Regions from separate parts of the Kineococcus sp. NBC_00420 genome, predicted to be linked through region 2. Evidence: riboswitches for the same ligand, from Rfam matches in the RefSeq annotation. Region 2 holds a riboswitch; the other holds the start of a gene.
What was found. Region 2 has a riboswitch for cyclic di-AMP ahead of OG218_RS21695 (C40 family peptidase). Riboswitches for the same ligand answer to the same signal wherever they lie in the genome.
Positions count from the first base shown of each region.

Region 1: another riboswitch for cyclic di-AMP. It lies ahead of OG218_RS10900 (transglycosylase family protein); the one in region 2 lies ahead of OG218_RS21695 (C40 family peptidase).

Region 1 is NZ_CP107930.1:2,237,249-2,240,644, reverse strand. It holds gene OG218_RS10910 (ABC transporter permease) at 1-318, shown strand, start outside; gene OG218_RS10905 (TrmH family RNA methyltransferase) at 338-970, shown strand; gene OG218_RS10900 (transglycosylase family protein) at 1,034-1,705, opposite strand; cyclic di-AMP (ydaO/yuaA leader) riboswitch at 1,704-1,874, opposite strand; gene OG218_RS10895 (lysophospholipid acyltransferase family protein) at 2,055-2,813, opposite strand; gene OG218_RS10890 (SDR family oxidoreductase) at 2,918-3,396, opposite strand, start outside.
Region 2 is NZ_CP107930.1:4,400,035-4,403,430, reverse strand. It holds gene OG218_RS21700 (HNH endonuclease) at 40-534, opposite strand; gene OG218_RS21695 (C40 family peptidase) at 947-1,804, opposite strand; cyclic di-AMP (ydaO/yuaA leader) riboswitch at 1,807-1,988, opposite strand; gene OG218_RS21690 (metal-dependent transcriptional regulator) at 2,293-2,976, opposite strand; gene OG218_RS21685 (cryptochrome/photolyase family protein) at 3,128-3,396, shown strand, end outside.

The sequences.
Region 1 (3,396 bases), 2.2 Mb from region 2:
AGCCGGCTCGAGGACCTGCAGTCGACGGCGACCCCGGTGCAGATGTTCGTCATGCTGCCGTTCTTCGCCAGCTTCCTCGCCAACGAACCCGGCCCGCTGCAGACCGCGTTGAGCTACATCCCGTTGTCCTCGCCGATGGTCATGCCCAAGCGAGTGGTCCAGGGGGACGTCGCCCTGTGGGAACCGTTGCTCTCGCTGCTGATCATCGCGGCCACCGCCGTGCTCTTCGTCACCGTCGCGCGCCGTCTCTACGAGAACAGCCTGCTGCAGACCGGCCGCTCGCTGGGTTTCCGGTCCGCGTGGAAGAAGGCCGTCTGAGCCTTGCGATGATGGTCCGGTGAGTGACGAGGTCCAGGAGCAGCGGGTCGTCGGCGTGGGGCCCTGGGAGGGGACCTGGCCCGACGACCCGCGCTTCGACCCCGAGCTGCTGCTCGAGGGTGACCGGCGCAACGTGGGTGACGAGTACCGGTACTGGTCCAACGCCGCGATCGTCGCCGACCTCGACACCCGCCGGAACCCGCTGCACGTGGCGGTCGAGAACTGGCAGCACGACGCGAACATCGGTTCCGTCGTGCGGACCGCGAACGCCGTGAACGCGGCCGGTGCGCACGTCGTGGGCCACCGGCGGTGGAACCGGCGCGGCGCGATGGTCACCGACCGGTACCTGTCGGTGCACCACCACGCCGACGTGGAGGCCCTCGTCGCCTGGGCCGCCGAACGGGGGCTCCCGATCGTCGGCATCGACAACGTCGAGGGATCGGTACCGCTGGAGACCTACGACCTCCCGCGCGAGTGCGTGATGCTCTTCGGGCAGGAAGGTCCGGGACTGAGCGACGAGGCGGTCGCGCACTGCGTCGACGTGCTGGCCATCGCGCAGTTCGGCTCGACCCGCTCGATCAACGTGGGGGCGGCGGCGGCCGTCGCGATGCACGCCTGGGTGCGCCGGCACGTCTTCGACCAGCGTCCCTGACGCTGGTCGGACCACCGTCCGCGATCGTGCCGGGGATCCCTGCACGATCGCGGACGGGAGGGGTCAGGGGAGGACGAGGACCTGGCCGACGGCGATGTGCGCGGGGTTGTCACCGATGAGGCCGCGGTTGGCGTTCCACACCGCGACGTACCCGCCGGCGACACCGTTGTTCACGGCGATCCGGTAGAGGGTGTCGCCGGGGGCGACGGTGTAGGTGCGGGCGGCGGGCGCCGGAGCGGCCTCGACGACGGCGACCGGCGCGGGGGCCGGAGCAGGCGCGGGGGCCGGAGCGGGAGCGGGGGCCGGAGCGGGAGCGGGGGCGGGCGCCGGGTGGAGCAGCGCGGCCTCCTGGCCGACGGGGTCGGCCGAGCCGTGCAGGCCGAGACGGCGCGAGCAGGACGGCCAGGCGTTCCAGCCCTGGGCCGCGAGCACGCGCTCGGCGACGACGATCTGCTGCTCACGGGAGGCCTGGTCGGCGCGGCCCGCGTACTGCCCACCGCCGAAGCTGGTCCAGGTGCGCGGGTTGAACTGCAGCCCGCCGTAGTAGCCGTTGCCGGTGTTGATGTGCCAGTTGCCGCTGGACTCGCAGTGGGCGAGCGCGTCCCACTCCTGCACGGGAGCGGCCGAGGCGCTGGAGACGGGGCCCAGCAGAGCGGCACCGGCAGCGCCGGCGGCGAAGGTGGCCAGCAGGCCACGGCGGACGAGACGGGACGGGGCGCGACGGATCGCAGACATGGTTGGCCTCCAACGCCTGCGAGGTCAGCTGTCGGGTTCGGGTCGAAGGTGTGACCCGGCCGCGCGGACGCGGCTTCACCCCGAGGACTCCGCAGCGGACTGCGGTGGTCCGAGGAACCTTGGGTCCCCCGCTCCTGCCCACGGGTTCTGCATCCGGCGCGGTGGGCAGGACTCGGCGTCTCCGCGACGTGTCCCCGAACGGGCTCAGGGACGGGCCGACCGTAACAAGCGCGAGGCCCGGCGTACACCGTGCCGTGTCCGCACCGTCACGTGAACGTGCACGAAACCCCTGATCAGGCTGGTGAGTGACGTCCGCGTGTGGCGCAGATCACGCCCTGGAGCGCTCGGATCAGCTGTTCGCGAGCAGTTTCGCGACGGCTTCCTCGATCCGGGGGGTGAAGTCCCCGGCCCGTTCACCCTCGCGTCCGTGCAGCGGCTCACCGAAGGTCACGTGGATCGGCGGACGCCCCTTCACCGGCCAGTTCCGCTTCGGCGGCATCGCGTCGTAGGTCCCGCGCAGGGCGATCGGCACGACCGGCACCCCGGCCTCCAGGGCCAGGTACGCCGCGCCCTTCTTGAACGGGCGCATCTCACCGGTGTAGCTGCGCCCACCCTCGGGGAACATCACCAGGCTCCAGCCGTCGGCGAGCAGCTGCGAGGACGCGCTCGCCCCCGCCGTCCCGCGGCGTTCCAGCGGGAAGGTGCCGATGACCAGGCCCGACGGGGCCGCGCGCCACCACACGTCGAAGAAGTAGTCCGCGGCCGCGGCGATCGCGATCCGGCGGCGACGGCGCGGTCCGAGGGCCTCCAGCAGCACCGGGGCGTCCAGGTGCGAGGAGTGGTTGGCGACCAGCACGGCCGCGCCGCCGAGGCGGTCCAGCACCTCGGCGTTGTGCACGTGGACCGTCACCTGCGAGCGGAGGACGGGGGTCATCAGGACCCGCTGCAGCCCGGAGCGCACCGCCGTGGCCGGGCCCGAGCGCACCCAGTCGTTGCGGTGGACCGCCCGACCGGCCTTGTCCTCGGGAGCAGACCCGGAGTGCTTGCGCAGCAACGGCAGCGCACGCACGATCCGCGTCGGTCGGGGGATCCCCATCAGCCTCGCCATCCTTCGGTCCTCGACACCGGCGGTCCGCATCGACTGCTCGACGGTGTGGAGTGCACGGTTCGCATCCTGCCACGTCGACCCCCCGGGGAGCCTTCCGGCACGGCTCAGTCGGTGCCCGCGAGCACCTGCTGCGGCACCCGCAGCCGCCGCGCGGGCGAACTCGCCGCCCAGTCCGCCACCGGCCAGCGCGAGGCGCGGGCCACCCGGAACAGCGGGACGTCGGGCGAGACGGCCGTCGGGTTGCCCACCGACTTCAGCAGCGGCACGTCGACGTGGGAGTCGGCGTAGGCGTAGCTGGCGGACAGGTCCGCCCCCTCGACCTCGGCGTAGCGGCGCAGCCAGGCGGCCCGCGCCTCCCCGACCAGGGGTGGGGACTTCAGGAAGCCGCTGGCCCGACGGCGCCCGCCGAGGTCGAGCTCCTCGTCCAGGTCGGTGCAGACGACCTCGTCGAAGAGGGCCGACAACGGCCGCGTCACCTGGCGCACGTCGCCGGTCATGAGGATGGTCCGGTGCCCGGCGTCGCGGTGACCCTGGATGCGCCGCAACGCGTCCGAGGAGACCTGCTCCAGGAAGCGCGGCGCGT
Region 2 (3,396 bases):
CCCCGGACGCCGTCCGTCGTCCCGCCGGCGGGACCGGGGTCAGGCGGCGGTGGCGAGGAACTCGTCCCAGCGGGGGTCGGGGGTCTCGGCCCCCCGCACGGCCCAGGACGCGCCCCGGGGGGCGGCGGGTCGGAACGGCATGCTCCAGCCCATCTCCTCGGGGGTGCGGTCGCCCTTGGCGTTGTTGCAGCGCACGCAGCAGGCGACGAGGTTCTCCCAGGTGTCCGGGCCGCGGCGGCTGCGCGGCAGGACGTGGTCGACGGTGCTCGCGTGGCCGCGGCAGTAGGCGCAGCGCTGGTGGTCGCGGCGCAGGACGCCACGCCGGCTGACCGGGACGACCTGGCCGCGCGGGACGCGGACGTAGCGCGTGAGCAGGATGACGGAGGGCCGTTCGAGGCTCATCGTCGCGCCGACGACGGGGTCGGCGTCGGCGAGGACCACCGACGCCTTCCCGGCGAGCACGAGGACGAGTGCCCTGCGGAAGGACACCACCGCGAGCGGTTCGAAGCCGGCGTTCAGCACGAGCGTGCGCACATCCACCTCCTGAGACGACGAGAGGCGCCGTCCCCGGTGGGGAGGGCGCCTCTGAGAGCGACGACGTGCACATGGTGGTGGTGCACGTGGTGGTGGTGCTCCGCGTGCTGCTGGAGGGCGTGGGGCACCACGGTGGCTGTGCCGCCGTGACGCCTGGTCATCGGACCTCCGTGGGTGCCGTCGTCGTTGACGGCACCCTACGTCGCGAGGGGTGGTGGAGTCAGCAACTTTCCCGTGAATCCCACTGGGCGCGCCGGAACCGGGGAGGTGACCCGGATCGGCCGGGTCGCGAACGCGAGAACGGCGCCCGCCGCACCACCGTCGGAGGCGGGAGCCTCCTCCGGTGGGCGCGACGAGCGCCGTTCTTGCGGACCCGAGCGACGATCACTCGCCGATCGGTGACGTGCCTCGATCAGACGGTGGCGGCGAGGCGACCGAAGGTGACGGCGTCGCTCCAGATCGCGCGGAGCTGGACGGGCTTGCCGGTCCGCGGCGCGTCCCACATCATCCCGCCGCCCGCGTAGATGCCCACGTGGAAGGCACGGCCGGAGCCGTTGCTGAAGAAGACGAGGTCGCCGGGGACGGCGTCGCCGCGGGAGATCGTGGCCGCGGCCGACTTCTGGGCGGCGGCGGTCCGGGGGATCTCGACGCCGACCTGGCGGTAGACGTAGCTGGTGTAGCCCGAGCAGTCGAAGCCGGCGGGGGTGGTGCCGCCGTAGACGTAGGGGACACCGGCGTAGTCGTCGGCCACGTCGAGGATGCGCGCACCCATCGAGGCCTGGACCGGGGCGGGCGCGGGAGCCGGTGCGGCCACCGGAGCCGCCACGACCGGCGCGGGCTCGGCGACGATCGCGTTCTCCGCGACGCTGGAGGCCACGACCGGGACGGCGTCCGCGGTACGGGTGGCCCGGGTGAGGACCGGGGCGGCGACGACGACGGGCGCAGCGGCCGGGGCAGCGGAGAACGTCGCGGTGCTCGACAGGGTGCTCACCGTGGCGGGTGCCGACACGACGCCGGCGGCAGTGGTGCCGAAGGCGGCGGGAACGGCGGTCGCCACCGAGGCGACGCTCGAGCCGACGGCGGCCGGGGCTGCACTGGTCACGGCGCTCGCGGGGAGAGCGACGGAGACGAGCAGACCACCGGCGGCGGCGGCGACCGCACCGGTGCGGACGGCGCCGCCGGCGGTGCGGGCGACGCTGTCGGACAGGTCGGTCAGGGGGGTACGGGCACGAACGGCGGCGCGATGGCGCGCCTGGACGCGAGTCGTCAAGGTGGTGGCCTCTCCGACGCCTGCGAGGTGAGCTGTCGGGTTCGGGAGGGAGTATCCCCCGGCCGGTTCGCACCGGCTTCACCCCAAGGACTCGGCGCGACCAGGTGGTCGTGCTCCGCCCGGGAAACGTGGTTCCCCCACCCCTGCCATGAAATGTCTCGGGGGACCTCGGCGTGGTGGCAGGGCTCGGCGTCCACGTGAGGGCATCCGCGTGCGCTGTCGAGGATGCGGGTGGACCATAACCCGATCCTGGGTCGAATGTCACGACCCGGTGACGAACTGGTGCCGGGGACGTGACGACGAGTCGGGCTTGATGTACAGAGAGTGACGACTGAGAACGGGAAGCGGACGACGCCGAGGGCCGAACGGGTGACCTCGGCCTTCACCCTCCGTCGCAGATCACCCGTGGGAGGGCCGGCAGGCGGCTGTCCGGGCTGTTCCCGGGCCCGGAACCCCGCGTCGTCGAGGGGTTCCCGGGTCGGGCGGGGTCAGCTGAGTGCGACGAAGATGTGCGACGCCTCGGCCGACGTGAGGTCCACCACACCCTCGCCCACCGCGACCTCCACGCCGGAGGCCGACGACTTCGCGACGACCTCGACCCCGGGGACCAGGCCGGCGGCGTGGAAGCGGGCCAGCAGCGGGACGTCGGTCTGCAGCGGTTCGCCGAGGCGCCGCACGACGACGGAGCGCCCTTCGAGCTCGGGGCTGCTCAGCGACTGCACACCGGAGCGGAAGTCCTCGGTCGAGCACTCCTCCCCCAGCTCGTCCAGACCGGGGATCGGGTTGCCGTAGGGCGAGGAGTGCGGGTGGTCCAGGATCGCCACGAGGCGCTTCTCGACCTCCTCGGAGACGACGTGCTCCCAGCGGCAGGCCTCCTCGTGGACGAGGCTCCACTCCAGTCCGATGACGTCGGTCAGCAGGCGCTCGGTGAGGCGGTGCTTGCGCATGACCCGCATCGCCTTCTGCTTGCCGGCGTCGGTCAGCTCCAGCCGCCGGTCGGTGCCCACGTGCAGCAACCCGTCGCGCTCCATCCGCGCCACGGTCTGGGAGACCGTCGGGCCGGAGTGGTGCAACCGCTCGGCGATGCGAGCGCGCATCGGCACGATGCCTTCCTCTTCCAGTTCGAAGACCGTCTTGAGGTACATCTCGGTGGTGTCGATGAGATCGCTCACGGTGCCCATCATCGTTCATCGCGACCGGTGGTCGCACCCTTGACCCCGGGGCGTTCGGGGCGTGTCCGCGCAGAGCGTCCGACGGGTCGGAGCCCCACCTCCGCCGGGCCTCCACCGGGCGGGGCGGCGGACGCGCGGATAGCGTCCCGGCGTGGCCGCCCGCGAACAGGACCGTGACCCGAGGACCAGCGTGCTCTGGTTCCGTCGGGACCTCCGACTCAGCGACCACCCGGCGTTGCTCGCCGCGGCGGCGGAAGGGTCGGTGCTCCCGCTCTTCGTCATCGACCCCACGCTCTGGAAGCCCTCCGGGGACGTCCGTCGCGCCTACCTGCTCCGCTCGCTGCGGGCGCTCGACGCGTCCCTGGACGGCAACCTCGTGGTCGAAGCGGGCGACCCGGCGCAGGTCGTGGACGACGTCGC